4 regions of the Vibrio japonicus genome follow, and region 4 is predicted to be linked to each of the others. Evidence: riboswitches for the same ligand, from Rfam matches in the RefSeq annotation. Region 4 holds a riboswitch; each other region holds the start of a gene.
What was found. A riboswitch is a leader RNA that binds a small molecule or an ion and turns the genes downstream of it on or off. The one in region 4 is predicted to bind thiamine pyrophosphate.

Region 1 (7,623 bases), 1.3 Mb from region 4:
ATCAATCTCGGCTTCAATCTCTTGTTGATTGAGCGTTCTGCGCTTAATGCGGTTTTCCATCGAAAAGCCACAGTACGTACACGCATTGGCACATAAGTTAGATAAGTACAAAGGAATATAAAGCGACATGGTATTGCCAAATCGCTTACGTGTGAGGGCAAATGACTGTTGCGCCATTTGCTCAAGATAGCCTTCAGCCGCTGGAGAGATCAGCGCTTTGAAGTCTTCCAAATCACGTTTAGGTTTACTCAACGCACGCTCGACATCCGCAGCCGTTTTACTGTTGATTGAGATAGACACGTCATCCCAATTCAACTGTTTAAAGTGTTCGACGAAACTCATGTCCACCTCTCACCTTAGTTATCAAGAAACGAAGTCAACGGACTGGATGCAACAGCATGCGATACCTTGCCCGCTAAGCCCGCTTCGTACGCCATTCTCCCCGCTTCTACCGCGAGCTTAAATGCCGTCGCCATTGATACAGGATCTGCCGCAGCGGCAATCGCCGTATTCACCAGCACCGCATCCGCTCCCATTTCCATGGCACGTGCCGCATGCGAAGGCGCCCCAATACCGGCATCGACAATGACTGGCACGTTGGCTTGGTCAATGATGATCTCGATAAAATCGTGGGAAACGATACCTTTGTTGGAACCAATCGGTGCGCCTAATGGCATCACCGCAGCACAGCCTACCTCTTCCAATCGCTTACATAAAACCGGATCGGCGTGGCAATAAGGCAAAACAACAAAGCCATCTTTCACCAATTGTTCAGCTGCTGCTAAAGTCTCAATTGGATCAGGCATTAAGTATTTTGGGTCTGGATGAATTTCCAATTTTAGCCAATGGGTTCCGAGCGCCTCACGAGCTAAATGCGCCGCAAAGATGGCATCTTTGGCATTCTTTGCACCGGACGTGTTAGGCAGTAAGTTAACGCCCATATCGATAATCGGTTTAAGAATGTCATCTTGTTGATTGTCCACGTCCACACGCTTTAGTGCCATCGTCGATAACTGCGAGCCTGATGCTCTGATCGACTCAGCCATTATCTCGCTATTGGCGAATTTTCCCGTACCCGTAAACAAACGTGATTGAAATGTTTTATCAGCAATCGTCAACATACGATCACCCTCCTGCTATGGCTTGAAAGAGCGAGATGGCATCACCGTCATTTAGGTGAGTACTCGACCACTCGCTGCGCGGTATGACGCAATTGTTGATTGCAAAGACACACCCTAACGCTGGTAACAACAGCTGCTCAATAATCTCAGCTAAAGAGCTTCTTGATCGCACGTTGTGGTTTTGACCATTGATGATGATTTGAATTGTTTCCATGTCATAGACTCACTTGTTCTCGCTGAGCACATACGCTGCATTCGCTATCTGGCCGAACGGTTAATGTCTGCCAAGCGAGGTTCATTCCGTTAAACAGGTGCAACTCGTTAGGTTGCAAGCCCTGTTTATCGAGTGCCAATAGTTGCAAAGCCGCTAGTGCCTGATAGTTACCTATCGTACCGACAACTGGCCCAACAATGCCGCTGTCACTGCATTTGCTCGGGCTTGCCAGCACTTCATCGGGAACCAGACATTTGTAGCAACCCTCTTTGGAATGCGCAAAATCAAACACAACAAACTGCCCTTGCCAACCAATCGCCGAACCGGAGATAAGCGGTGTTGCTTGACGATGACAGGCTCGATTGACCAAATGACGCGTTGTTAAGTTGTCGCTGCAATCAAGTACCACGTCTGCCATCATCACTTCGAGCTGAAGTTGCTCTTCATCAAGCCGCTTATTGAGCTTACGCACCTTAAGCTGAGGATTGATCGCCTGTATTTGAGCCGCCATCGCCTCCACTTTTGGCACGTCGATATCGCTGGTTCGATAGATCACTTGTCGTTGCAGGTTACTCGCTTCAACAATGTCGTCATCGCTAATCACCATCTGGCCAATACCAGCGGCAGCTAAATACATCCCAGCCGCACTACCCAATCCGCCACAACCGATGATCAGTACCGATGATTGACCAAGGCGCTCTTGCCCTTTTTCACCGATTTCTGGTAATGAGATTTGTCGCTGATACCGTAAGAAATCACTGTCACTCAACATGGCTCGGCTCCTCTATCATCTCCCTCGAAGCCATAACGTCAGCAAAAGCTTGTATCACTTGCTGTGGTTCGGAGGACAAGGTGATCGCCCTGACAACGGCCAAACTCGATACGCCACATTGCCAAACAGCACGCGCATTGGCGAGGTCAATACCACCTATTGCAACAGTAGGAACCCCCACATCGGAACCATAAGGGATGGTATCAATCAGTTTTTGATACAACGCAAGACGTATTAATCCTTGCGGTTTCGACGGCATCTGCTTAGTGGTGGTTGGGAAGATATGACCAAGTGCAATGTAACTTGGGGCAATTTGTACAATTCGCAAAAGCTCATAATAGCCATGTGTGGAGAGCCCGAGACGGATACCAGCATCACTCAGTTGTTTCAGATTGGACTCCTCCAAATCTTCCTGCCCTAAGTGAACACCGTACGCACCATGCTCAATCGCAAGTTGCCAGTAGTCGTTGATGAACACCTGCGCATCGAACTGCTTGCCAAGTAAAATAGCGCGCTTTATCTGCTGCTCTAAGTCACTTTGGTCTGGGTTCTTAATCCGCAGTTGTAGAGTCTTAATGCCCAGATTGAGTAAGCGTTCGATCCACTCAACACTATCCACGACGGGATAAAGCCCTAAGCTCGCATGAGCCAAAGTTGGGAATTGAATTTGGTGTTGATTCACTCCCCAACCCACTTTGATACCTAAACGCGAATCTTCGATCACTGGTGTTGGGAATTGCGCATAGTTGTTTGTCCATGTTTCACGTGAAACATTCACCATGGCACGTGCCAACGTTAAGCAATCTTCGAGCGGAAAATCGAGGGCAAGTAACGTAACAATCCAAGATAGGTGACTTGGGTTATCAGCGTGTCGAACGTTGTTCGAAGAAAAAGACAACGCGCGAACCTCACCGTTCAGCGGATGGTGCCAAACATCCAGACAACGTTCTCCGTCATCAAGCGCTAAAAAAATGACATTTTGAGCTTGTTGAGTGAAGTCCGACAGCGCCAGTGTACTGTGATAGCTAAAGACGTAAGAGGATGAATAGTCTTGGCTTACACGCGGGGCCAAATCAGTGTAAAGATCGGCCACCAAGCCAATGGTATCATTTGAGTTAGATACCAAGATGGTATGAGTTGGGCTGACACCCAACTCTATACCTGAGACTGTAAATCCTTGTTCATCTGCTACTAATAAGCACTGCTGGATAACGCCCGTAAGCTCAATGTAATCAGCAGGAATAAGGATTTTAGTCATCATTCCTCCGCTTGAGCAGCAACAGCAGGATGGTATAACTCAGAGCCGGTTGCTCTAAATTCTTCCGATTTCTGACGCATGCCTTCTAATGGATCATCCAATAGTTTCACCGAAATGGCTTGGTCGGCCGCGACTTGTTTGGTGTCTTTAGCGTACTCTCGAACCTCTTGCGAGATCTTCATCGAACAGAATTTAGGGCCACACATAGAGCAGAAGTGCGCGACTTTACCCGACTCTTGCGGAAGCGTTTCGTCGTGGAAAGAACGTGCGGTATCTGGGTCTAGAGATAGGTTAAATTGATCTTCCCATCTAAACTCAAAGCGAGCCTTAGACAAGGCGTTATCACGTACCTGTGCGCCAGGGTGACCCTTTGCAAGATCGGCAGCATGGGCAGCAAGTTTGTAGGTGATCAGACCGGTCTTTACATCTTCCTTGTTTGGCAGACCTAGATGCTCTTTAGGTGTCACGTAACAAAGCATCGCACAACCATACCAACCGATCATGGCAGCACCGATCCCGGAAGTAATGTGGTCATAACCAGGTGCGATATCGGTAGTCAAAGGACCAAGTGTATAGAAAGGTGCTTCATGGCAATGCTCAAGCTGCTGTTCCATATTCTCTTTGATCATGTGCATTGGCACGTGTCCAGGACCTTCAATAATAACCTGTACATCGTATTCCCAAGCGATCTTAGTCAGCTCACCCAAGGTACGTAACTCAGCAAACTGCGCTTCATCGTTGGCATCCGCAACTGAACCTGGACGCAGACCATCACCCAATGAAAGAGCAACGTCGTACTTAGCACAGATTTCACAGATTTCACGGAAGTTGGTGTACAGGAAGCTCTCCTGGTGATGAGCAAGACACCATTTGGCGATGATTGAGCCACCACGAGAAACGATACCTGTTACACGCTTAGCTGTCATTGGGACATAACGCAGTAATAGACCAGCGTGAATAGTAAAGTAGTCAACCCCCTGCTCTGCCTGCTCAATAAGCGTGTCTCGCATGACTTCCCAGTTTAGGTTCTCAGCAATACCATTCACTTTTTCTAGCGCCTGATACATAGGTACGGTACCAATCGGTACTGGACTATTACGCAAAATCCATTCGCGTGTTTCGTGAATATTACGTCCTGTCGACAAGTCCATTACAGTATCGCCACCCCAACGAGTAGACCAAACCAGCTTCTCTACTTCTTCTTCAATAGAAGAGGTCACCGAGGAGTTACCGATATTCGCATTCACTTTAACGAGAAAGTTTCGGCCAATGATCATTGGCTCAGATTCTGGGTGGTTGATGTTGGAAGGAATGATAGCTCGACCTTCCGCAACTTCTTTACGGACGAATTCGGCAGTAATGTCTTTAGGCAGATTAGCTCCAAAGCTTTGGCCAGGATGCTGTTGGTTTAATACCTCATCGCGGTACTTGGCTCTACCCATGTTCTCACGCAGCGCAATATATTCCATCTCAGGTGTGATAATACCTTTGCGCGCGTAGTGAAGCTGAGTAACACATTGCCCTTCTTGAGCACGTCGTATGCGAGGTAGATTTCCATAGCGCAGCTCATCCAACGTCTCGTCTTCTAGTCTTTCTTTGGTGTAGACAGAGCTAACATCATCAAGAACCTCAGTATCCGCGCGCTCTTCTATCCAACCCTCTCTTAACTTCGGTAAACCGCTGTAGAGGTCGATAGAGTAATCTGGATCGGTGTAAACACCGGACGTATCGTATACACGTACGGGCTCATTTGGCTCAAATATTGGACTTTCTTTTGTACCACCGACTAAGCTGTCTGCGAGAGTAATTTCACGCATCGGCACACGAATATCAGGGCGAGAACCCTCAACATAGACTTTCTTCGAATTTGGATATGGTTGTACTGATAAGGTATCAATAAACTGTTTTGCTTCCAGTCTTGCTAGTTTGCGACTCGACATAGCATTCTTCCTTGCTTTGTTATACTAGATAAAAAGAATTTGGATAAAAATGCTTGGCGGAAAGATGCGACAAGAGGCGTCGAAATAGTGGTGTTTTAATAATCAACTTATTCACTACGTTCGAGCATTTGATAGATCACTAGGTAGAATTCTAGTGTAGATATCTACTCCTGTTCCCTTCGCAGGTGTTAACCTGATCAGGTTCAACGGATCCCGAATTAACGGTCTCAGCCTTATGGCACTCCGACAAGTCTTACGAGTATATAAAATCAACTTGGATAAACCAAGCTGACCTCTACAAATAAAATGTGATATCCGATTTAGTTTTTTATTAAAAGCTGAAAGCCGACCCAAGCAGCGGAAATACTCAATGCGACGTTAAGTAGAACGTTTAGTCCCATCTTTATAAACGCTCCTTGCTGCATAAGCAGGACGTTATCCATAGAAAAAGTAGAAAATGTGGTGAGTGCCCCCAAAAAACCTAGACCAATAATTTGACGCCAAGGTTCATTCGCTAGAGTGCCATTTTCAAAAGCTGCGATAAGTAGCCCCATTATGAATGAACCAATGACATTCACTAAAAGCGTCCCATACGGAAAACCGCGACCGAATAACGTTACACACAGCTCAGAAATCAAATAACGAGAGCAGGCACCAAATGCACCACCAACTGCAATAAAACCAAGAATATAAAAATGCCCCATAACTCCCCCTAATCAATAACTTAGTATTGTAGCTATCAGAGAGAGTTTTTCGAACAATAAAATCAGTCATATACGGTTCAAACAAAGTTTGAGATTTAAAACGTTACCGGAGTAACATCTTTATATGAAATAGATAATACCAATCTAAGAAAAAATATGATCTAATTTAAGGCCATTCAACAATAGAATGTATTCGCTATGGATAGCCTCAAGAATATTGATTTTAAAAAGCTCGCAAGCCAGCAGAAATCCATCCAGATGAAAATGAGATTGCTCGCACTTGCTCATTTCAAAGATGGACACTCTCGTACCCAAATCGCCAAGTTTCTTAAGGTGAGCCGAACCAGTGTTAATCGATGGGTTCAAATCTTTCTTGAAGAAGGATTAGAAGGGCTGAAGGAAAAGCCAAGAACGGGAAGACCACCATTATTAACTTCTGAACAAAGGGAGCAATTGAGCCAATACATCAAAGATAAAGCTCATGATACTCAAGGTGGGCGACTGACCGGCGCCGATATCCATGCCTATATTGTGAAAGAATTTGGCCAGCATTATCATCCTGATTCTATCTATTACCTACTCGAGCATATGGGTTTCTCATGGGTCACTTCCCGTTCAAAACACCCACAACAATCCCAAGCGATACAGGAAGATTTTAAAAAAACTCCAAGACGAAACGATCCTTAAGATCCCAGGTCATGTCGCTTTAAAGCATGTCGATATCTGGTTTCAGGATGAAGCTCGATTTGGGCAACAAAATACAACAACACGGTTATGGGCTGAAAGAGGCACACGTCCCAGAGCAGTGAAGCAACAACAGTTCGAATATGCGTATCTATTTGGTTCTGTCTGTCCTCAAAAAGGTATTGGTGAGGCTATCGTTGTCCCATGGGTCAATAAAGACCTCATGATTGAGCATTTAAAGCAAATATCGGCGGTCACTGAAAAAGGACGTCATGCCGTCATCATTATGGATGGCGCAGGATGGCATACAGAAGATATCGCTAATGGCTTTCAGAACATCAGTGTCATCAAACTTCCCCCCTATTCTCCAGAGCTAAACCCTATAGAACAAGTATGGAGCTGGATGAGACAACACTATCTCGCCAATCAGTCTTTTGCGGATTACGAAGACATTGTCTCCAAAGTGTGTAGGGCTTGGAATCGTTTTTTGGCATGCTCCAACAGAGTCACCAAGATGTGTTCGAGAGAATGGGCAGACCTGACCAGTTAATTTTCCAGATTGGTATTATCCTAGAAGGGACAAACATTAAGAAATGGTTTTAGCAATAGCGTCCTGTACTCAAAATGAACACATTTTTAGAACGGATAAATATAAAAAGGCCTCAGTCTTTCGACTGAGGCCTTAATATGGCAGGGGTGGAGAGATTCGAACTCCCAACACGCGGATTTGGAATCCGCTGCTCTGCCAATTGGAGCTACACCCCTGTAGAACTTTCGAATTTTAGATTCGAAAAAACCTCGCAAAAGCGAGGCTATCGAAATAAGTGGCGGAGCGGACGGGACTCGAACCCGCGACCCCCGGCGTGACAGGCCGGTATTCTAACCAACTGAACTACCGCTCCGCACTGGTTAGACCTAAGTCTAAATTTA
Region 2 (7,623 bases), 960 kb from region 4:
TCTGCGCATCTAAGCGGCTAACAGTCTTCTCGGCCGCTTTCAAACCCACGGTTTCAGGTGACCAAAGATCATCTTTATGGCGTGCAACTGTATAGCTGTAGTCACGTTCCATCTCACCATTAGCGCCTTGCCCAATCACGCAGCAGCTGATGCTATGACGGCTAGATGCGTAGCTGGCTAATAGGCCATGGCTATTGCCATACACTTTCAACCCGTAGTGGCTATCGTAGCTACCGCCATCGCTCTGCTTGATCTTGTCACTGTATGAAAGTGCTTGTTGCTCAGCAGCGATCGCAATCTCAGCGGCGTAATCTGGATCTGGCGTGTCTGGGTGGAACAGATCCAAATCCGGGATGTCTTTCACCATCAGCTCTTTTGGTGCTGGTCCTGCGTATGGGTCCTCAGAAGTATATTGAGCGATATCCAACGCTGCCAATACTGTTTGCTCGATGGCTTTTTCACTCAAGTCAGACGTAGACGCGCTGCCCTTGCGTTGACCACGGTATACCGTAATGCCAAGCGCACCATCGCTGTTAAACTCCACATTCTCTACTTCGCACATACGAGTAGATACGCTCAATCCCGTTGTCTTGGTGATTGCCACTTCTGCGCCGTCGGATTTCTCTGCGGCCATCTCAAGAGCTTTGGCTACGGCGGCTTCTAACTCAACGCGTTGTTGAGCAACTTGCTGTCTTACGTCCATATCAACTTTTTTAAATGAGGTCTTTGTACTCTAGGATAACAAGAATTTCGCTTTCTCCCCATGATTCTTGTTAAAATAGAGAAATAGAATGTTCAAATTAAGGTAGAACAATGGCACGTAAAAACCAAAAAGCGCCATGGGAAGCAGAAGAAGAGATCATCTGGGTAAGTAAATCCGAGATGAAACGCGACATGGACGAGTTACAAAAGCTTGGCGAAGAGCTAGTAAACTTAAAACCTTCAGTGCTAGAGAAGTTCCCACTGAGCGAAGACTTAGCGGATGCAATCAAAGATGCACAGCGTTTTAAAAACGAAGCGCGTCGTCGTCAGCTGCAATTCATCGGCAAGCTGATGCGCCATGAAGATCCAGAGCCAATTCAAGCGGCGTTAGACAAAGTGCGTAATAAGCACTCTCAAAACACGGCTGTCCTGCACAAGTTAGAGCAACTGCGTGATCGTGTTGTCACCGAAGGTGATAGTGCGATTGCTGACGTAGTAGAGCTTTACCCTACTGCAGACCGCCAGCGTTTACGCCAACTTGCTCGCCAAGCAGCAAAAGAAAAGCAAGCGGGTAAACCAGCGAAAGCATACCGCGAAATATTCCAAGTGTTGAAAGAGCTCAACGACGAAGAATATTAAGTGACAACGAAAGAAGGTTGATGGACTCCATCAACCTTCTTTTTTATTCACCTGCTCTTTCATTCACCCGCTCTCACGAACCCTGCCAGCAAAGAATTGGGATGATGAGACACAAGCTCATCAATACCTGCCGCCACTTCCACTCGACCATTGGCGACAAAAACAAAATGCGAAGCAATCGACTTGGCGTCACTGATATGGTGAGTCACCATCAATACCGTAATATTGCGCTCCTTAGCTAAACGCTTGACCAGCGCCAACATCTCTTCTCGCAAAATAGGATCAAGCGCAGAAAACGGCTCATCAAGCAACCAAACAGGATGAGGCTGCACGAAACACCGCGCTAAGGCGACACGCTGGCGCTGACCACCAGAAAGCTGTTCGGGCAAACGATCCAGATACTCATTCATACCGACTTGAGTCGCGGCTTCTTCAACCTGTCTCATCTGCTCCTTACTGAGCTTAAGCCCGGCATCTAAACCTAGCCCGATGTTCTCACGGACGGTCAAGTGGGCAAACAGATTGTGTTCCTGGAAGAGCATGGCAAACGGTCTTTGATGTGGCTCTTTGCCTACTAGCTCCATGTCATCTGCAGAAATGCTGCCCTTCTCTGGTTCGATGAACCCGGCGACCAGCGCCAATAAGGTAGACTTCCCTGCCCCACTTGGCCCCATTAACGCGACAATCTGACCTTGATCGATTTGAAGATCAAAGTGAAACAATTCACTGTGGTAGTAATAATGGACATCACTTAGCGTCAACATACGTCACCTTTGAATTCGCTTTAAATAGGGTTTCAATTAACGTGAAACAGCCAACACTGAGGGCTAACAGAGTCACCGATACAACGGCTGCCGCTTCCATTTGATAGCTACCTAAAAGCTGGAAAAGATATAAAGGCAAGGTGCGAAACTCCTGACTGCCAAACAAAGCAATCGCACTCAAATCACCAATAGCGAACATAAAACTAATTGCAAACGCATGAGCCATCGGCTTTTTCAACGCTCGCCATTCGACAACTTTAAATCGTTGCCAACCTTTCATACCTAAACTCGCACACACATATTGATATTGCTGTTCAATGTGCAACATAGGCTGAGAAAGCGTTTTTATAACGTACGGCAACCCCATTAAACCATTAACAGCGACGACAACTAAAAAGGCCAAACTAAACACATCTGTCATTGAACGAAGCAACAAAAACAATCCTGTGGAGATCACTAGGCCCGGTGTCACCAAAATAATCGTGCCGATTAATTCAATGTGATCCGCTCTTTTCTGATGAAAATTAAGCCTTAATCGACGGCTGGAAATCAAAATACTGATACCGGCCAGCAAGGCAAAAACACTCGCTAGCGTAGCAACTTTTAATGATGCCCATAACGCTGACCAAAAACGAATATCGGAGAACACCGCCAGAGCCTGACTATTTATGCCACTGATTATCACCATTAACAGCGGAGGTAAAACTAATAGCGCACTTAGGCCGATCCAGCTCCAATCCCAAATCTTGGATTTAAGCGTATCTTTCGTTAGATAAATATTTGATGATGTGCTGCCTGCGCTGACCGAGACTGGTTTCGCTAAACGCTGAATAGCCAATGCCATCAAACCACAAAGCAGCATTTGCCAAATCGCCAGTAATGCACCGGCTTGTAAATCAAAATCAAACTTAATCGCTTGGTAGATGGCCAACTCAATTGTTGTCGATTTAGGCCCGCCGCCTAACGCCATCACCGTAGCAAAACTGGTGAAACACAGCATAAACACTAAGCCACACACATGCGTAAGCTGCTGTTTAAGGCGTGGCCACTCTACCCATTTAAACTTTTGCCAGTGCCCCATACCGAGATGAGCACAAAGTTTGTGTTGCTCTTCAGGTATGGTTTCCAGTGACTGCAGTAACAATCGGGTCGCGTAGGGTAAATTGAAGAAAACGTGCGCGAGCAAAATACCATTGAGCCCGTATATCGAAAAAGGCAGCTTACTGTTTAACGCTTCAAAAAGCTCAGCAACTAAACCACTGTTGCCGTAAATAGCCAATAGGCCAAACACACCCACTAGAACTGGGAGAACTAAGGTTGTCGCAAACAATTTGAGAAGCAGCTTTTTACCGGGAAAACTTCTCCGAGATAAAGCATGGGCGACAGGCACGGCCAAACCAACACTCAACAACGTAGAGAGAAATGACTGATAAAAACTAAACTTAGTGACGTGTCGGTAGTATGGGTCTTGCCACACTTGCAACACGTTTAACGAGGGCGCTTCAATCAGCAAAGCACCTAGGGCAGAAAGAACAAAGGTCGCGATAAGTATCGCGACCCAAATGCCGATTTTAGGAGTCTTGTGCAACGGAGAACCTTAGAATGTTAAAGCACTTTGCCATTCACGAATCCATGCTTTGCGGTTTTCTACCACTTCATCAGCACTAAAACCTAGCGCCTTACTTGGAACAGTAAGCGTGTCAAAACCTTCAGGTAACTTCGCATCTGTGACTGGGTACATCCAGTTTCCTGTTGGCATCATTGACTGGAACTCATCACTTAAAATAAATGCCATGAAGTCGTCAGCAAGCGCTTCATTCTTAGAACCTTTCACCTTCGCTGCTACTTCAACTTGCGTGTAATGACCTTCAGCAAAATCAGCCGCCGCGAATTTGTCATCCTGCTCAGCAATCAAATGGTATGCTGGAGAGGTTGTATAAGAAAGTACCAGATCAGACTCACCTTCTAAGAACATCGAGTAAGCTTCAGACCAGCCTTTGGTGACCGTGACTGTCTTCTTAGCCAGATCTTTCCATGCCTGAGTGGCATCATCACCGTAAACCGATTTCATCCATAGCATTAAGCCCTGACCTGGTGTCGATGTACGCGGGTCTTGGTAGATCACTTTGAGATCGTCGCGTGATTCAACCAGCTCTTTCAGGCTTTTAGGTGGGTTAGATAGCTTTTCTTTGTTGTATACAAAAGCAAAATAACCAAAGTCATAAGGAACAAACGTCGTATCGTTCCAACCACCAGGTAGCGTAACGCTTTCCGTATTTACCTTATGTTCAGTCAGTAAGCCCGTTTTCTTTGCTTCTGCCATCAGGTTGTTATCAAGGCCTAGTACGATATCCGCTTTACTGTTGTTCCCTTCCAGACGTAGGCGATTTAAGATCGAGACGCCATCATCAAGCGCCACAAAATTCACATCGCAGCCGCATTTCGCTTCAAATGCTTTTTCTACAGCAGGACCAGGCCCCCAATCTGCGGCGAACGAGTCGTAGGTATAAACCGTTAACGTGTTGTCAGCAGCCAAAGCCGAAAATGAAGTTAGGGTAGCAATCGCTAAAGTGCTCAGAGTGGTTTTCACTGCTCGCTCTCTCCTTGTTGAGCGGCACAGGCTTGAGGGACGGGAGAGTTGAGATGTTCCGAGTCCAGACTCAATTCCTACGCCAGTATTATCTGGTTCAGGTACACGGGTTCCGAGTGTGTGCTCGATCTCAGCTGATTCCTATTGATAGGATGAATAGCGCCCCGATGAGTATCGACAAAATTGTAATCGTTATATCATCTGATAGCCAGTGTTAACCACGCTGATCGTATCCCCAGCGAGGCACTAGTCCTTGCTCAATACCAAGATGATCCAAAATGCGGGCGACCATAAAATCAACCAGATCTTCAATGGATTTAGGTTGATGATAAAAGCCCGGTGCAGCTGGCATAATCGTCACGCCCATCTGAGACAGCTTATGCATGTTTTCTAGATGAAGTGTTGAAAACGGTGTTTCACGCACCACCAGTAATAGTTGACCACGCTCTTTCATCACAACGTCTGCTGCACGTTCGATCAGATTATCCGACATGCCATGAGCGATGGCCGCCACACTACCTGCTGAACATGGGCACACCACCATTTGTTTTGGCGCAGCAGACCCAGAGGCCACTGGCGAAAACCAATCGTCTTTACCACAGACAGTGAGCTTTTCAGGATCACATTTAAGATGCTCTACTAATGCATACTTTGCCGCGTCCGGATTAGCGGACAGCTGTAAACCATGCTCTGTCGCCAGAACAACGCGCGCTGCCGATGAGATCAGCAAGTAGACTTGATAATCAGCCGCCAAAAGGCATTCTAACAACCGCAATCCATAGGGCGCACCGGATGCCCCTGTAAATGCCAATGTGATGGCTTTTTGTTTGTTACTCATGTTTCTACACTAATTTATTCGGCCAATTTTGCCAGCAGCTTTCCGTGAATACCTTCAAAGCCACCATTGCTCATCACCAAGATTTGATCACCCGGTTGAGCCTGCTCTACAATTTTTGCCACCAAGTCATCAACGCAATCAGACACTTGTGCAGGTTGATGACACGTTTGAGCTACCGCTTCAACCGACCAATCGATGGCTTCTGGTTGATATAAAAACACGTGGTCAGCCGCATGCAGTGACTCTGCAAGTGTCTCTTTATGTACGCCACGTTTCATTGTTGCGCTGCGAGGCTCGAGAACTGCAAGGATGCGTTGTTTACCCACTTTGTTTCGCAGACCGCCCAACGTCAGTTCAATCGCGGTTGGATGATGCGCAAAATCATCGTAAACCGTCACACCGTTGACTTCACCCTTGAGTTCAAGACGACGCTTGGTATTAATGAACTTAGCTAAAGACTCACAAGCTAAATACGGCGTGACGCCAACGTGTCGAGCCGCAGCAATAGCCATCAATGCATTATCGACGTTGTGATCACCAACCAGATCCCACTTAACCGTACCGACTTCTTCACCTTGGAACAGTACCTTGAACTGAGAACCATCAAGGATCAGTTTTTCCGCTTTCCAATCGCCCTGTTCGCCCGTGAATTCCGTTTCGCTCCAGCAGCCACGACCTAATACGTCTTCCAAAGCCAAATCTTGTTTAGGTGCTAGAATACGACCATTTCCTGGAACAGTCCGTACCAAATGATGGAATTGACGTTTGATCGCTTCCAGATCGTCGAAGATGTCTGCATGATCAAACTCTAAGTTATTCATAACCAATGTGCGTGGGTGGTAATGCACAAACTTAGAACGCTTGTCGAAAAAAGCACTGTCGTATTCGTCCGCTTCAACCACGAAAAACATGCTTTCACCTAATCGTGCCGAAACACCAAAATTACCCAATACGCCACCGACAAGGAATCCAGGCTTGTAACCACAGTCTTCTAGGATCCACGCCAACATACTGGAGGTGGTGGTCTTTCCGTGTGTTCCGGACACCGCCAACACCCAGCGATCATGCAACAAGAACTCTTGCAACCATTGTGGGCCAGATGTGTAGCGGAGATTCGTATTAAGAACATGTTCAACACATGGGTTGCCGCGACTCATCGCATTACCGATAACAACTAGGTCTGGCGCAGGGTCGAGTTGAGATGGGTCAAAACCCTGTATGATTTCAATACCTTGAGATTCAAGCAAAGTACTCATAGGTGGATACACATTGGCATCACTGCCTGTCACTTTGTGTCCAAGCTGTCGTGCTAAAATTGCTGCGCCACCCATAAATGTGCCGCAAATCCCTAAGATATGAATATGCATAAACTGACCCTATAGCAGGCAAAAAATTATCTGGTCATTATGGCGATAAAGCTCTGAAAAGCGAACTACTTTGATCAGTTCGTGAGCTTCTGCCAATTAAGTGCTCATTTCGTGCTCATACAAATAAGTAAGATGAGCAGAATGCAACAAGCGAGAAGGTCGACAAATAAATTGGGATCTTCATCAGTTAGTTCATTACCAATAAAAAGATTCGGCTTTTACAATAAGGGTCGGCGAAAACCAAGATCCGAAAGAGATCCCATACCGCCAAATCCCCCTATTCTATTTTGAAGCGACCTTAAGGAAACATCATGTCTGGAATGCGCACCCTCGGCGAGTTCATTGTTGAGAAACAAGCAGACTTCCCCCATGCAGGCGGTGACTTGTCATCCCTACTATCTTCAATTCGTCTTGCAGCTAAAATTGTAAACCGCGAAATTAACGCCGCGGGTTTAGGCGATATTACTGGTGCTGTTGGTACTGAGAACGTGCAGGGTGAAGCTCAGCAAAAGTTGGATGTTTACGCCAACGATAAATTTAAAGCCGCGCTAGAAGCACGTGACCAAGTATGTGGAGTCGCAAGTGAAGAAGAAGACGAAGCAGTAGCGTTTAACAAAGAGCTTAATCAAAACGCGAAATACGTTGTACTGATGGATCCACTAGATGGCTCTTCAAACATTGATGTGAACGTATCGGTGGGTACAATTTTCTCTATTTACCGCC
Region 3 (7,623 bases), on a different replicon from region 4:
TGTATTGGCGACATTGCGTCGCAGTGGAGAGCCTTTCTCTTTAACACCGTCCGCGTTAATGGGCTCTATGTTATTGACGTCGGGGGCGATGACCAATCGCTTGGATAAGCTGGAATCTAAAGGACTGATCGCCCGAACACACAGCAAAGAGGATCGTCGTAGCGTGAGTGTTAAATTGACGCAAGAAGGGACAAAACTTATTGATGAGATGATGCAGGTTCATGTTGATTTGCAACACTCGCTGATTAAAGGGATGAGCCCGAAACAAAAGACAGAGTTAAACCAATATTTAAAAGTCTGTTTGGCTGAGTTTGAATAGCCACCAGCAAGTTCCCCCATTTTTCGGGGGAGGGTGTCATGTCAATAAAGTCCCATTTAATGGGGGCATCTGTACAGAACATATCAGCTTTTTATACGTGTTTAGATGTGCTCAATAAAAGAAAACCCACTGTAAAAAGTGGGTTGTCGGGCATCATAGTTATCGTATGTTTGGTGATTAAGACTCAATAGGAACCACCAGAATATCAACTGGTGACTTATTAATGAGATGCTGAGAGTAGGAGATGATGCGACTCCAAAAGTCTTGGTGATGGCCGCAAATCAACAAATCTACACCGTTGCCAGCGATCACTTCGTGTAGCTTGCCGCTTAACTCACCTGTACCCACAATGATCTTTTTCACGGGGTATTCGGTATTAGCATCAAACTCTCTAAGCTGCTCCAACGTATGCTCATTGACGGGTCTCAGGTCAGGGTTCGCCTTGATATCCACTAAATCAGGATAAATCTCCCCATGAGTCCCATCGATGTGAACAAACGAAAGCTCTGAACCGAGTTGGTTCGCCAAGAAAACTGCTCGATCAATAAGGATATTGCTTTGCTCTGAAAGCTCTATAGCAACCATGATGTGTTTGTATTGCATATCCAACCCCTTCTCTGAAATAGACAATGTAAGCTTAGTCTTATTTACGGAAAAATGGTGTTGGATTGATCTCGATTTACTCATTAATTCTCCGCTCATCTTATTGAGCTGCATTACTTTTTCTACCGATATGTTCTTTTGCCCACCATTGAATGTTCTTAGGTTCTTTTTCTTATTTAAATGGTGATTGGTTTGGTTTTTTTGTTTGATGACAGATGATCAGTTGTTGAGTGGTTACTTTCTTATTGGGTGAGAAATATTGCGCTGATTTCTTTATGTATTCTTACTCTTTGAGAATAAAATTTGTTAAGGAATCCACGTGACGATACAACATGAGTAGAACTCGATGAAACACAGTAATGGGCAAGTCAATGAAAAGGTACTCCAACTTTTAATGCAAGTCGCGGTCAACGAAGACCCGGTGACGGCCAAGCAGTTGAGCGAACAGGTGGGAACGCCAATCAGTAGCTTGTATCGCCATATAAAGCTTTTAAAAGAATGGAACCTTATCGAAGAAAGTCCAAGTGACAAAACCTTGATCATAGGTCCGGCTGCATTGATGCTGATGCGAAGCTACAAAAGCAATCAGCACGACTTAGATGCCATTGATTTGGTGCTAAATCGATTGCAAAAGCAGACGGGTGAAATGTCAGCGTATATGGTACCTGTCGGTTATCGCGCTTTGTGTGTCAGCAGAAAAGAGAGTATGCAGGCGCTTCGTTGCAGCTACGTCCAGGGTCAAAGTCAACCCCTGCTACGAGGCGCCTCATCCCGAGTGATGCTTGCTTATATGCCCGCTTTGCGTTGTGAAAAGATTCTGCGTTATTTCGGAGAGTCCGACAACATTAGTGTTTGGCATCAAGAGCTAGAGCAAATTCGAAACCAAGGCTATGCAGTGAGTACTTCAGAGATTGACCCGGGGGTTTCTGGCATCAGTGCCCCAGTGATGAAAGGAAGTAAACTTATCGGGGCCGTTTCGGTTATGGCACCTGTTCATCGATTTCAGATCAATCAACAAAGAATCATACTACATGTACTTCAAGCAGCTAGGGCTTTGCCCCCAGAAAGGTAATGGAAATGTTTGGGCTATTTCGACGCAAGAAATCTGAGAATATTACTGGACTTCCACTCCATCAACTCACTTTGGTTAGTGTGAGTGAGCGGCTCAAACCGACTAAGCTGGTTGACTTTGAAATGGCTGATCAGAGCTTACAAGAAGTATATGAATGGCTAGCCCAACAAGATAAGTACTGTTGGGTGAATGGTGGACATTACAACCTAAATGAACAGCAGGTAGGAAAGTATCAGCTGCATCTGAGTAATTATTTAGGCGATCAAACATTGCCCGTGGTTCTGACTAACAACACAGAGACTTTACTGCACAGCTTGCCGTTACTTATTTCGCCAAGAAAAGAGCTGGGAGTTGTGCACATTGGACGCAGCTTTGAGTTGAACGCCACGTTAGAGCCTGAAAAGGGCACCGCATTTCACTTTGCGCTTTCACGTTATAGCGAGTGTCGGTTGTTTGGACTTGGCTTAGACAAAGCGCATCTTGACAGCAGAACGCTAGAGTATGCGGAAGATCTGGGGTGCGATTGGTTTGCGTTAGAAGAGTGCTGTTTTGGACAAAGATTCCAGATCAAGCACCAGTTAGCAAGTTATCTCGCACACTGTGACGATATTATTCTCAATATTGATCTTGACTGTCTTTGCCCTGTTTCTCGCTTAGAGGCAGGTTCAGCGATTGATATACAGGTCGTGAATCGAATTATTCGCCAATTGCTTATTTCGGGGAAAGTTCGCCAGATTCAGCTGGTGGGTTACAAAGATAAGCATCTTTACTCTAAAGGAACCGCTAACCTTCTTCATGAATTAGCGCAGACTTATTTGATGACTCACCGAGCGGCTTAATTCGGCCGGAGTAAATATACAAAAGCTGGCATTGATGCCAGCTTAGTGTTGGTTTAGCACATTTTAAGATGCTTTGTTCGCGCTTTTACTTGAGTCTTTCCAGTATTGAATACGAACGCGATGCAATTGTGCTCTTCTCATTTTTTTCATGATATTCCCTCAAAACAAAATACAGCTCTTCACTGAGCTCAATACGAATACAGTTCCTCATGAACACGATTTAATTTAGCCAGCAAATTTCGTTATGGCTAGATCCTAGATCACATTTTATTGCATAAATGTCTTACATTACGCAGCAAAGTTGAAGTTCAGCGCGTTTTCATAAGTTTGTCATGTAACTCAAGGAAAGACGAACCTTCGAATTAATATTTAAGAAACAATAGCTTAATAAATCTTTCATATTGACTACCTAATATCTGCTCGCTATTTAATAAAAATTACTCAAGCAAGGAGTCAGTGATGTGGAATCGTGATGAGCAAGATTCACAGTTTAGCCAGATGATCGAAGCGAGATTATCTCGCCGTCGTTTCTTAGTAGGTACTGCAGCAGTAAGTGCAGGCGCTTTTCTTTCTTTAAACCCGATCGCAAAAGCATTTGCCGCAGACAAAAAAAGCGCGCTGCTAAACTTTGAGTCGGTTCCGGCATCAACAGCGGACGAAATTATCGTACCGAAAGGCTACAAAGCGAAACCACTATTGTCTTGGGGAGATCCGATCTTTCCAAATGCACCAGAGTTTGATCAAAGTGGTAAACAAGACTCCAAAGCTCAACAAAGTCAGTTTGGCGATAATACCGACGGTATGAGCCTGTTCCCGATCAGCGATGATCGCGCGGTGATCGCCGTAAACAACGAATACACCAACTATGAATATCTGTTTGATCATGGCGGTAAAGCAATGACAGCAGATGATGTCTTGAAAGCGCAAGCGGCACATGGTGTCACTGTTTTTGAAATTGTTAAGTCTGGTGGTGAGTGGAAGCTAGACAAGGGCGGTAAACGTAACCGCCGTATTACCGCAAACACCGAGATGATGCTGACAGGCCCAGCGGCAGGTCATGATCTGATGAAAACTGAATTAGATAAATCAGGCATGAAACCGTTTGGTACCTTCAACAACTGTGCAAACGGTCAGACCCCTTGGGGAACGTACCTGACGTGTGAAGAGAACTTCCACGGTTATTTCGGTACACGAGATGAAAGCGCTGAGATTTCTGATGATCATAAACGCTACGGTGTAAAAGCCGCACCAAGCAGCTATCAATGGCACGACTCTGACGAGCGTTTTGATGTGGCGAAGCATCCAAATGAGCCTCATCGATTCGGCTGGATCGTGGAAATCGACCCACACAACCCAGAATCAACGCCACTAAAACGCACTGCGCTAGGCCGATTCAAGCATGAGAATGCTGCGGTAGTGATCAATGACGATGGGCATGTTGTCGTTTATCTTGGTGATGATGAGCGTGGTGAGCACATATACAAATTCGTTTCTAAGAACAAATACAAACCTGGCAACGACAAGGCTAACCGCGACCTGCTAGAAGAAGGCACGTTGTATGTTGCGAAATTCAGCATGGACGACAAAGAGCTGGCAGGTAAAGGTGAGTGGATTGAACTGACTTACGGCAAAAATGGTTTAACAAAAGAAAACGGCTTTAACGATCAGGCAGAAGTGATGATCTTCGCTCGTCGCGCTGCAACTCATGTTGGCGGAACCACCATGGATCGCCCAGAGTGGGTTGCTGTGCACCCTGATAACAAACATGTTTTCTGTACACTGACTAACAACAAAAACCGTGGCGTGAAAGAAAACCAACCTGTTGGTGGACCAAACCCACGAGCAGAAAACAACTACGGTCAGATTGTTCGCTGGTTACCACATGGTGGAGATCACACGAGCAACAGCTTTGAGTGGGACCTATACCTAATCGCGGGTAACCCAGTGGTTCACAAAGGTACGGCTTACGCGGGTAGTGAAAACATCACACCTGAAAATATGTTTAACAGCCCGGATGGTATCGGCTTTGATAAAGCTGGTCGTTTGTGGATTCAAACAGACGGTAAGTACTCAAATGAAGGGGATTTCGCCGGTCAGGGCAACAACCAGATGTTATGTGGTGACCCAATGACAGGTGAAGTTCGTCGATTCCTAACGGGTCCAATCGCATGTGAAATCACGGGTTTGACGTTCTCAGCTGACTATAAAACCATGTTTGTTGGCGTACAACACCCAGGGGAAGATGGCGCGCCATCGCATTTCCCTGCTGGTGGTAACACGAAGCCACGCTCGACCATCGTAGCGATTACGCGAGAAGATGGCGGTGTTATTGGCGCGTAGTTGTTAAATTAAAACCAGTAGTTCAAAGGGGCGTTCAGCCCCTTTTTTGATATATGAAATTTATGTAACAAAATACATAAAAAGTTGTGACAGTCTCTTTATATGATACTAAATGTAGTTGCTTCCATCATACGGTAACACTATATTGAAATGGTACCTCAATAATTCTAGGGTGTAGAGACCGATAAAACGTTACAAGTTAATACAATAAACTGAGCGCAATAGAGACACAGGTTTTAACAAATTCTTGTTATTAAGCGTGAATCCGAACGTAAAAGAATAAAGTATTGCACAACGGCCTTTAACTTCTTCCGAAGCTGCACCTTGGGTTAGCTAGGTATTGGTGTTTAACCACAAGAGGAGGTTAGGGTATGGTTTCAGTCATTTTATTTGCATTAGCCATCGTTGTTTTCTTTTGCTGTTGGACGGTCCAACACGGACTGCCCCTTTTAGGTATGAAATTAGATGAGTCCGATCAGTTACTCCTTACGGAAGTACTAGGTGAAGAGATTCTCGAAGCGTAAACGCGAGTGGAAAAAGGAGCTTTCGGCTCCTTTTGTCGTTTTTGGTGCTACATCATTTTTCATCATTCCCACCTCGCGTTTTTTAGAAAAATGTAGGTGCATTGGCGTTTCACTTACTGCTATTATTTGTTGGATATAGTCGGGGAGCCTGAAGGCTGAGATCGCATTGCGAGACCCGTAGAACCTGATTCAGTTAGCACTGGCGTAGGGAACTATTCGCATCAAGTTACATTCTGGTTTGATGCACTCGCTATAAGTGGAACTTCTTTCATTCCTCTACTTTGGCAGAGTCAGTTCTTATACGTCTTGTAGTAGGAGCGACAATGCCACATTCACAAGACACCACTCCCATTGTATTGACGATCGCTGGGTCCGACAGCGGCGGTGGGGCAGGAATCCAAGCCGATATTAAAGCCATCTCAGCGACGGGTAGTTATGCCTGTTCCGTGATTACAGCGATTACATCGCAAAATACGTTGGGTGTCTCTGCCATTCATCCTATACCGCTGGAACATATCGAAAGCCAGCTTGATGCGGTTTTTTCTGATTTGAACGTGGTAGCGGTCAAAATAGGGATGCTAGCCGACGCTGAAATCATCAAGTTAGTTGCGCGTAAGCTCAAGCAATACACGCCTAAACATTTGGTGATTGACCCTGTTATGGTCGCGACAAGTGGCGATCTATTGCTGGAGCAAAATGCGATTTGCACGCTTAAACAAGAGTTAATCCCGATGGCTGATTTGTTAACACCTAATCTTCCTGAAGGGGCGGCTCTAGTGGGTAAGTCTGTCCCTCAGAACGAAGATGAAATGGGAGCCTTAATAGAAGATTTACGCGCGTTAGGAGCGAAATCGGTTCTACTAAAAGGTGGCCATCTGGAACATGATAGAAATAGCAATGATCTGCTGATAATGGAACAGAGCTATGAATTACTGAGAGCAAAACGGTACGACACCAAAAATACCCATGGAACGGGCTGTACGCTTTCTTCAGCTATCGCATCGTATCTTGCTCAAGGAAATAGGCTGCATAAAGCGGTGTATCTTGGAAAGCAGTATATCTCACAAGCGATTTCTCATTCGGATGAGTTGGAAGTTGGGAAGGGGCATGGCCCGGTACATCATTTTTTTCCTGGCCATGTGAATGTGCGCTAACGAATGGTTGGATGTGGTGGCACTGTAGTCCATCGTTAGTCAGCTAGATTCTACTCCGTTGTTTTAATCAGTTGTTTCAATCAATCAAACAGCGGAGTGACTTATTTCTCGCCGTTACAAATCGCGCATGAGAGTTTCATACTCTTCATTCGCTTCCACAATCAGTGTGCTGAGTTCATTCGCATCTTTATCGTTTAACTCTACTGCCCATTTATCTCTATTTTTATTGCAGTGTAATCGTGTTTTGCCGGTGAGTTTTTCAAATTCAACGTCGCACAGATCCGCTTGATGATGCTTTTGAAGTTCAACAATCTCAACGTCTAAAAGTCCGATGGGATTGACTTCAATATTCACATGGAAGCGTTTTGTGTCGTTAAGCTCATAGTGCCGATGTACAGAAATCATTTGTCTCTCCTTACCTAGCTTGCTTTCGCTCTACTCAAGTGTAGGACAGCGTATTAAACAGGAATATTAAATTATTGCTAAATTTGACCCTGGTTAAGAAATAAGCAAATTTATTTTCATCATAGGCCTGCTTGTTTGATTCACCTAGATAGCGTTGGGGTGGTGAGATTGTTCTACATGGCGAGTTTTGAAGAGCGTTGACTTAAAAAATCTTACATTGCCAGTGTTGCATTGTGTCAATAGTTCTATTAATTTGGAAATATTGTTAAATGCAGGATTTGCTGATGGAACTAGAAGTTGTCGCTAAAGCTTTAAAAGAGTTAGGTCACCCGACTCGCTTGGCCATATATAAAACCATAGTGAAGGC
Region 4 (7,623 bases):
TAAGGGTATCGACCTGAGCCTGAATACACCATCGCTCACTATCAATCAGAGTCCCGTCACAATCAAAAATAACATATTTTACCGTCTTTTTTTTATTCATCTTTTTTGTCTACGCTTTGAGCTGTTCCAGTAAATACCTAAACCTCATCCAACAACAACGGATTCAGAGTGCTCTTTAGGCGGTCATGAACACAAACTTATTGTTTCTTAATTGGCAATACGGATACTACAAGAAAATATACTTTCATAAAATGAATTGAATGAAATATATATTTCATTATGGGAGATAGATCAAACTCATCTAGCTTGAAAAAGTTTTTAAGCTAGTTAAATCTACATTTGTAGATGAAAGACTCTCAGTCTAACCCGAAAGTTCTCAGCATTTTTAGTTTTGATCATTGACCTTAGAGTTACTCTATAGTTTAAGCTCTCACTGAGCATGTTATCTAGCAGAGGTTGCAGCATACTAATGGACTCAGCCATCGAAAAAGATGATAAGATCTCCAAAGGGATTTCACCTATAACCCAATGTCCAAGCCGAAACTTAATTAACTCTTGATGAACTCCCATGTGTTGTAAATACAGGCGAAGATAATACCTACCAAAGTTCATAGGCAATTGGGATTAATGTTCAGCGGCTATCACATAAAGCCACTAACTTTTCAGCGGCATGCTTTGGGTTTTGCGCATGACAAATCGCCGAGACGATCGCGATTCCATCCACACCTGTTGCTATTAGCTCCGGGATATTCTGCTCATTGATGCCTCCAATCCCGACGATAGGTAGCTGTGTTTGGTTTATCGCGTTTCTCAACCCCTCGATACCCCAATGTTTTTGTGTATTCGTTTTGGTTGGAGTAGCGAAGATTGCACTTAAACCGATGTAGTCGATAGGTAAAGAGTTCGCTTCAGTCAGCTGCTGCTCATTCTCAACAGAAAGACCTAAGATTTTCTCTTGACCAATTAGCTCACGTGCTATGGTCGCTGGCATATCCGTTTGACCAAGATGCACGCCATCAGCGTCGACGGCTAGTGCAACATCAACGCGGTCGTTAATGATCAACGGCACACCCGTTCCCGCTAAAATCGCTTTTACGGCCTGAGCTCGTTCGATAAAAGCCCTCACATCACCATGCTTTTCTCGAACTTGAACCATAGTGACACCACCAGCAACAGCTTGTCTCACCACAGACTTAAGTGTCGCCAAATCTTGTTGATCATCGGTCACAAGATAAAGTTTATACAGGTTCATAATCACTCGCTTGTAAGATGCAGCGCCCTGACTGAGCGCTACTTGGCAGTTAGGTTATTGGAGTTTCAAACGCTTTGTTAGCACGCTTGAGTCGAGTTGGTAAAGTTCATCCAGAAGGTTCATTTGAAGGCTACCTGGACCACGAGATTTTTCTGCTGCAATCTCCCCTACTACGCCCAGCACGGCTGCTGCCGCGAGTCCGGTATCGTCACCAACAGCGGCGAATGCGCCAGTCAAAGCGGTGAGTGTGCACCCCATACCAGTTACGTACGGCATCATTTCATGACCATTATTGAGCTTTACGACTTGCTCTTTGAAAACCACATAATCGGTTGCTCCTGAAATCACCACGCTCGCGCCATATTCAGACACCAAACTTCGAGCCGCACCCAACGCTGTATCGCTACTGTCTAGTGCGTCTACACCTTTGCTTTGTGCTTGCTCACCTGCTAAAGCGATGATCTCTGATGCGTTTCCACGAATAATCAGTTTTTTAGCAAGGCGCGCAATTTCACGAGAGGTTTCCGTCCGTAGTTGACTTGCGCCACAACCAACAGGATCGAGTACGACGGTCTTACCATTAACGTTAGCTTGCTCGACGGCATAGATCATTCGTGGCGTCCAAGCACTGTCAAGAGTGCCAATGTTTATGACTAACGCACCCGAGAACGACATCATCTCGCCAAGCTCTTGTTGTGAATGCGCCATGATTGGTGAAGCACCGATTGCCAACAATGCATTAGCGGTGTTATTCATCACTACGTAGTTCGTAATATTTACTACCAAGGGCTTTTGTTTACGTACCGCATCGAGATGTTGAATGATAGTTTGAGTCAGCATTATTGTTCCTTTTTATCTCAGTGCGTTTAGCCCTTGCTGCCAAAATGCGATTTCCATACGAGTGGCGGTTTTAAAGATATGGATAAGGTTTTGACCACGCTCGCTATGAATATCAATTTCTTCAAGCAGCTGATTAAAGTACTCAGCCCCAGCGGCTACGCCAGACTGAAATTCTTCACCGCCATAAAGCTCGATCCAACTACGATATGGATTGCCTTCCAGAACGGTATCGGAGTGACCTAATAAAGCTTTGCCAATCACAGCATAACCAATTGAACAGGGCGCTAATGCGGCATATAAGTCCACGAGATCCCCTGCCATACCCGCATCGAGTACGTAACGGGTATACGCCACCGTACCGAAATCTTCCGGTTCGTTCTCAAGATCTAACTCTGTCAAACCCCAGTTTTCACAGTAGGTCACATGGTGTGCGATCTCTGAATCTAGCAGTGCATGGACACTAGGTAGAGCATGTCGCATATCCGATAAGGTCTTCGCCTTGTAGATAGCTAACGCATAAGCGCGAGCATATTGCTTTAGAAACAGAAAATCTTGTTTCAGATAATGCAGAAAACAGGGTTGTACGAGCGTGCCTTTTGCTAGTTGTTGCACGAAATCATGCTCAACATAATGCTGCCAATCTTCCTGACAAGCGTTGATTAAATCACGGTAATTCATGACTGATCCTTATAACCACGGTTAATTGAAGTCGGGTACGTAATTGGCCGCTTTGGGCTGAGACTTTATGATGCCTTGGTTATACATAAACTCGGCGTAGTCATCGTAGCGCTTAAGGTCAACCGCGGACGGACGAAGGGCAAATCGAGTCAGAGTATCGCTCCATGCGCGCTTGTTTAGTTCATTGTTGAGTGTATCTGGAGAGTAAGAAGCGAACTCGTTCCACGATGCTTGTGGATGGTTCACAATATAGGTTGTCGCTTGTTCCAAAGCCTTATTGAAAGCTTGTATTGCTTGTTTGTCATAGTTATTCGCATTGGCGACAAAAACGAGCTCATCATAAGTAGGCACGCCATGCTCTTCAGGGAAAAACGCATGTGCTTTGTAACCTTCTAGCTCAAGCTGGTTAGTTTCGAAATTACGCAGACCGCCCCAAATCGCATCCACTTTGCCAGAAGCTAAAGACGACGAAAGCGCCCAACCAATGTTGATGGTTTCAACGTCAGAGAACTTGACACTCTCTTGCGCCAGCATCGTACCGATCGTCGCCTCTTCATTCCCCGCGATAGCAATACCAATCTTTTTACCTTTCAGGTCTGCCAACGATTTAATTTTACCGTTATCGAGCACCATTAGTGTATTAAGTGGCGTAGCAATGAGAGTGGATGCTCGCACTAGCGGTAAGCCAGCCGCTACATCCATAGTCAGACTCGGTTGATAAGATACAGCTAAATCGACTTTACCCGACGCAACTAATTTGGCTGGTGTGCTCGGATCGGCTGGTTCTTGGATCTCAACCTTAATACCTTGTTGCGCAAAATAGCCACGCTCTTTCGCAATAATGATAGGACCGTGATTTGGATTGACGAACCAATCTAACATCAAGGTTAACGGTTTCTCAGTGGCAGATACGTTAGCAGATGTCAGTACTGCCATCACAGCAGCGGCAATAGTGAGTCGTTTGTTTTTATTCAAAATATTTTCCTTTTAGATGAATCAGGTTGAACGCTATTGGCTTTCCCACGGAATCAATTTCTTTAGAAGTCGATCAGTGACGAAATAAAGTGAGACTGAAAGGGCTGCGAGGATAAACAGCGCGGCGAACATCTCATCGATAATCATTCGGGCGTTGGCTTGCAACATCAGATACCCTAGCCCCGCACTAGAACCAACCCATTCGCCGACCACGGCCCCGATCGGTGCGATCACCACCGCGACTCGGACGCCAGAGGCTAATGTTGGGAGGGCGGCAGGTAGTCGAATATGGCGCAGTATTTGCCATTTGTTTGCTCCCATCGTTTTCGCAAGATCCAAGTAACCTGCTGGCGTGTTGCGTAGACCGTCATAACAACAGGTCGTTACAGGGAAAAAGATGATAATTGCAGCCATGACAACTTTAGACGCCATGCCATAACCAAGCCAAAGCATCAATATAGGTGCAATAGCAAAAACAGGAATCGCCTGACTCGCGATTAAGATAGGTAATAGCCAGCGCTTAAGCGGCTCAAATAAAAGCATCTGGAGAGCAAAGAAAGTACCCATTAGGAGACCAAGCACCAAACCCAACAAGATCTCTTGGGCTGTAACCCATGAGTGTTTGAGTAACACTTCATATCGCTCAACTAAGGTTGATAAGACTTCCAATGGCGCGGGTAAGATAAAACTTGGCACGTCAAAGACCACAACGATTGAGTGCCATAAGCCAAAGATAACTAAAGTGCTGATGGTCATGCGGACAACAAGAGCAATGGATCTCTGTTTCGAACCTTCTTGCTTTACAGTCGATGCAATGGTGGTCGTAATGTTAGACATAGTCCACCTCCAATTGCTCTAAAATCTCTTGTTGCAATTGAGCACATTGAACATCGAGAACTCTTGGCGTAGGCGTTGTGGGCACTGTCAATGACTCCGCAACAGCGGGAGTACCTTGCAAGACATAAAGCCTGTCCGCTAAGCGCACCGCTTCTTGCGGATCATGAGTGATCAGCACGACCGTTTTATCTCTGAGCAATTCACATGAAAGGGTTTGCAACTTATGACGAGTCACTGCATCTAGCGCCGAAAATGGTTCATCCATCAGCACAACGGGCTTATCTTGCATCAGCGTTCTTGCGAGTGCGACGCGTTGCCGCATTCCACCAGATAACTGGTTTGGAGTCGCAGCTGTGTAACCTGAAAGTCCCACCAATTCCAGAAGCTGCTTTGCTTTTTGCTTTTGCTCGCCTGCAACAGAGCCTTTGGTAAATTTGCAGCTTAAGCAGACGTTATCCAAAATACTAAGCCAAGGCAGTAACAGATCTTGCTGCGCCATGTAAGCGACCCGACCATCTAGAGACGCGCCATCAGACGTCTTCAGCTCCCCTCTAGTTATGACTTTTTCACCCAGTAGACCCGCTAAATAGCGCAGTAACGTTGTTTTGCCGCAGCCACTTCGCCCAAGCAGTACTGTCCATTTGGCCGCATCCAACTTGATGTTGACATTAGACAGCGTAGCGTATTCGCTCTCTTGGTATCGCAGGTAGATGCCTTTTAGCTCCGCGCCAACATATTGTTTACTGTTGCGCATCTGATTTTTCCGCTTGATTCCAAGCAAAGAAGTGGTGAACCGGACCATGCCCGTTGCCAACCTCTAACTCATCGGCATGAGTAATCGCTTGAGTGATATACGTTTTAGCAAGCTTCACTGCATCAATCAGATCATTCCCTTGTGCTAAATAAGACGCGATAGCAGAAGAAAGCGTACACCCTGTACCGTGCGTATTCTTGGTTGGGAAACGCTTGGCACTGATGAGTGTTGTGGTTTCATTGAGTATTAGAAGGTCGTTACTGTTTTCATTTTTCTCTAAATGGCCACCTTTGAGTAAAACCGCTTTAGCACCAAGCGCGCGAAGTTCATCGACCATCGCAGACATCTCTTGTTCCGTTTCAGGTGTGGAGCTACCCGTCAGCGCGGCTCCTTCAGGTAAGTTGGGGGTAATGATATCAGCCAGAGGAATCAGTTCTGTCTTCAGCGTGCTAATCGCCGAATGCTCAAGAAGAAGGTCGCCACTCGTAGCAACCATCACTGGATCGACAACAAGAAATTTAGGTTGGTATTGCTTTATCTTACTCGCAACAACTTGAATAATAGTGGAATCAGCAAGCATTCCAACTTTTACGGCCACGATATTGAGGTCTGTGAATACGGCATCAAGTTGACTCTCCACATGGTCTCGCGGGATGGGAAATATTGCCGAAACGCCCAAAGTATTTTGAGATGTAATTGCTGTAATAACAGAGCACGCATAACTGCCGGTTGCCGACATCGCTTTAATATCGGCTTGAATGCCCGCTCCACCGCCACTATCAGAGCCTGCGATCGTAAGTACAATAGGTGTATTAATAGGAAAAGGATGTGAATCTGTACTGGTTGTCATGGTCGCTCCATCTGTCAAAAAGACGCAGGAGAACCGACTTTACGAGCACATCACCATTGGAGATATTGGCAACAGAGACAGGATCAGGGTAGAACACTACCCTTGCAAGATCGAGCTTAAGTGTAAAGTACAAATAGTTCCCTACGTCAGTACTAACTGAATCAGGTTCAACGGGTCTCATTACGATCTCAGCAAAAACAGATAAATGTTCTTGCTCCCCGACTATTGGTTACTAATCTAATTGAAAATTAGCGTATTTGAAAGGTGTTTGTTGGCATTTAATGCTCCTCGCCCTTGCTAATATCCACAACACTCACAACTATAGCTCAACATTCCGGCTCCCAAGATTAGGGGTTCTGGTTTTGAGCACTTGCACAATATGCTGAAATGCAGGGCTTTTTACTGAATTTTTATCGAGGAAATAAGTATGACCTTTGGGGGTGTCAAAGGTGTTGTTGAACGCATCACAGTTAACAGAGTATACATTGAGTGGGGTTTTGCTTTGATCTTCTGGGCCTGTGTGTCCAATTCGACGACTAAATACCGCGTTTCTCGTATTCGCGATTTTGCTCGCTGGCATCGAAAAGTCATCATTGGCGTAGTAGCAGATAACCCGCTGAGCGGAACGAGCAATATGAATGCCCTCTTCGTCAGGTTGTAAAGCATGATTAGGAATATCCGACGCCATTAAAAAGACATTCTTAAACAAATACGGAACCCCACCACCACCAAATTTTTTAGCCCAATGGGATAAGCATTTCATTAAGACTCTCGCACCCATCGAATGTGCTAATACATGCATTCTTTTCATACATGGTTTATCTAAATTCGAGTCTTGCCAACTTACCAGCTTAGAGATAGCACGACTTAAATATTGACCTGAGCTCTCTGCGGACTCTTGATCGTCCCAATAGTCTTTGATAATTCCAAAGTCGTCGTCACATGGCCAAATGATAGGGACGACTTTGATTTGACTAAGGGAAGCATCTGACAACTGGTCGTGTATTTGCTTTGCACGGGGGAAAACGTGTTCATACGGTTGATTACTGAATCCATGAATAAAAAACATAATTTCGGATTCTACAGAGTTCATCACTTCACTCATGAATGCGAGACTGCCGATTTCTTCAAAATGGTGATCATCAAGCATTTTGCAATACCTGAGACTTTGGCTTAACTCATTAGACGCCTCAAAAACGAGTTTACCACCCCCTGTGTCTAGAACCCTTTTATTGGTAATAAAATACATAATCACAGTACTCCTTAACAGGCTTTCAACCGCGCTTAACGTATTACTAAGCGGCTAACGAAATGATGCCATCTCATGACGCTATATTTGAGTTATATATCAATAACCATGTAAGCATAAAACAAAAGCCACCGAGCATGGGTAGCGTATTGGGCATTTTACGGTAGAGTTATCATTTTGGAACGCAG

Region 1: another riboswitch for thiamine pyrophosphate. It lies ahead of thiC (phosphomethylpyrimidine synthase ThiC); the one in region 4 lies ahead of thiD (bifunctional hydroxymethylpyrimidine kinase/phosphomethylpyrimidine kinase).
Region 2: another riboswitch for thiamine pyrophosphate. It lies ahead of thiB (thiamine ABC transporter substrate binding subunit); the one in region 4 lies ahead of thiD (bifunctional hydroxymethylpyrimidine kinase/phosphomethylpyrimidine kinase).
Region 3: another riboswitch for thiamine pyrophosphate. It lies ahead of thiD (bifunctional hydroxymethylpyrimidine kinase/phosphomethylpyrimidine kinase); the one in region 4 lies ahead of thiD (bifunctional hydroxymethylpyrimidine kinase/phosphomethylpyrimidine kinase).

What each region holds. Positions count from the first base shown of each region.
Region 1 covers NZ_CP102096.1:2,733,569-2,741,191, forward strand. Annotated here, with positions in the region: gene thiH (2-iminoacetate synthase ThiH) at 1-342, opposite strand, end outside; gene NP165_RS13005 (thiazole synthase) at 357-1,121, opposite strand; gene thiS (sulfur carrier protein ThiS) at 1,126-1,335, opposite strand; gene NP165_RS13015 (HesA/MoeB/ThiF family protein) at 1,337-2,107, opposite strand; gene NP165_RS13020 (thiamine phosphate synthase) at 2,097-3,365, opposite strand; gene thiC (phosphomethylpyrimidine synthase ThiC) at 3,365-5,305, opposite strand; TPP riboswitch at 5,463-5,561, opposite strand; gene crcB (fluoride efflux transporter CrcB) at 5,626-6,009, opposite strand; gene NP165_RS13035 (IS630 family transposase) at 6,208-6,696, shown strand; gene NP165_RS13040 (IS630 family transposase) at 6,596-7,243, shown strand; tRNA gene NP165_RS13045 (tRNA-Trp) at 7,382-7,458, opposite strand; tRNA gene NP165_RS13050 (tRNA-Asp) at 7,519-7,595, opposite strand.
Region 2 covers NZ_CP102096.1:322,180-329,802, reverse strand. Annotated here, with positions in the region: gene pmbA (metalloprotease PmbA) at 1-703, opposite strand, end outside; gene yjgA (ribosome biogenesis factor YjgA) at 814-1,341, shown strand; gene thiQ (thiamine ABC transporter ATP-binding protein) at 1,401-2,105, opposite strand; gene thiP (thiamine/thiamine pyrophosphate ABC transporter permease ThiP) at 2,089-3,693, opposite strand; gene thiB (thiamine ABC transporter substrate binding subunit) at 3,703-4,695, opposite strand; TPP riboswitch at 4,753-4,872, opposite strand; gene NP165_RS01650 (flavin prenyltransferase UbiX) at 4,910-5,533, opposite strand; gene mpl (UDP-N-acetylmuramate:L-alanyl-gamma-D-glutamyl-meso-diaminopimelate ligase) at 5,548-6,900, opposite strand; gene fbp (class 1 fructose-bisphosphatase) at 7,212-7,623, shown strand, end outside.
Region 3 covers NZ_CP102097.1:776,771-784,393, forward strand. Annotated here, with positions in the region: gene NP165_RS16645 (MarR family winged helix-turn-helix transcriptional regulator) at 1-319, shown strand, start outside; gene NP165_RS16650 (universal stress protein) at 497-922, opposite strand; gene NP165_RS16655 (IclR family transcriptional regulator) at 1,269-1,994, shown strand; gene NP165_RS16660 (arginase family protein) at 2,000-2,833, shown strand; gene NP165_RS16665 (PhoX family protein) at 3,293-5,173, shown strand; gene NP165_RS16670 (hypothetical protein) at 5,545-5,697, shown strand; TPP riboswitch at 5,828-5,925, shown strand; gene thiD (bifunctional hydroxymethylpyrimidine kinase/phosphomethylpyrimidine kinase) at 6,021-6,851, shown strand; gene NP165_RS16680 (hypothetical protein) at 6,966-7,256, opposite strand; gene NP165_RS16685 (ArsR/SmtB family transcription factor) at 7,541-7,623, shown strand, end outside.
Region 4 covers NZ_CP102096.1:1,284,999-1,292,621, reverse strand. Annotated here, with positions in the region: gene NP165_RS06135 (HAD-IA family hydrolase) at 1-100, opposite strand, end outside; gene thiE (thiamine phosphate synthase) at 632-1,252, opposite strand; gene thiM (hydroxyethylthiazole kinase) at 1,307-2,092, opposite strand; gene tenA (thiaminase II) at 2,105-2,770, opposite strand; gene NP165_RS06115 (ABC transporter substrate-binding protein) at 2,792-3,706, opposite strand; partial or broken gene NP165_RS06110 (ABC transporter permease) at 3,779-4,504, opposite strand; gene NP165_RS06105 (ABC transporter ATP-binding protein) at 4,575-5,336, opposite strand; gene thiD (bifunctional hydroxymethylpyrimidine kinase/phosphomethylpyrimidine kinase) at 5,323-6,186, opposite strand; TPP riboswitch at 6,308-6,417, opposite strand; gene NP165_RS06095 (alpha/beta hydrolase) at 6,506-7,336, opposite strand.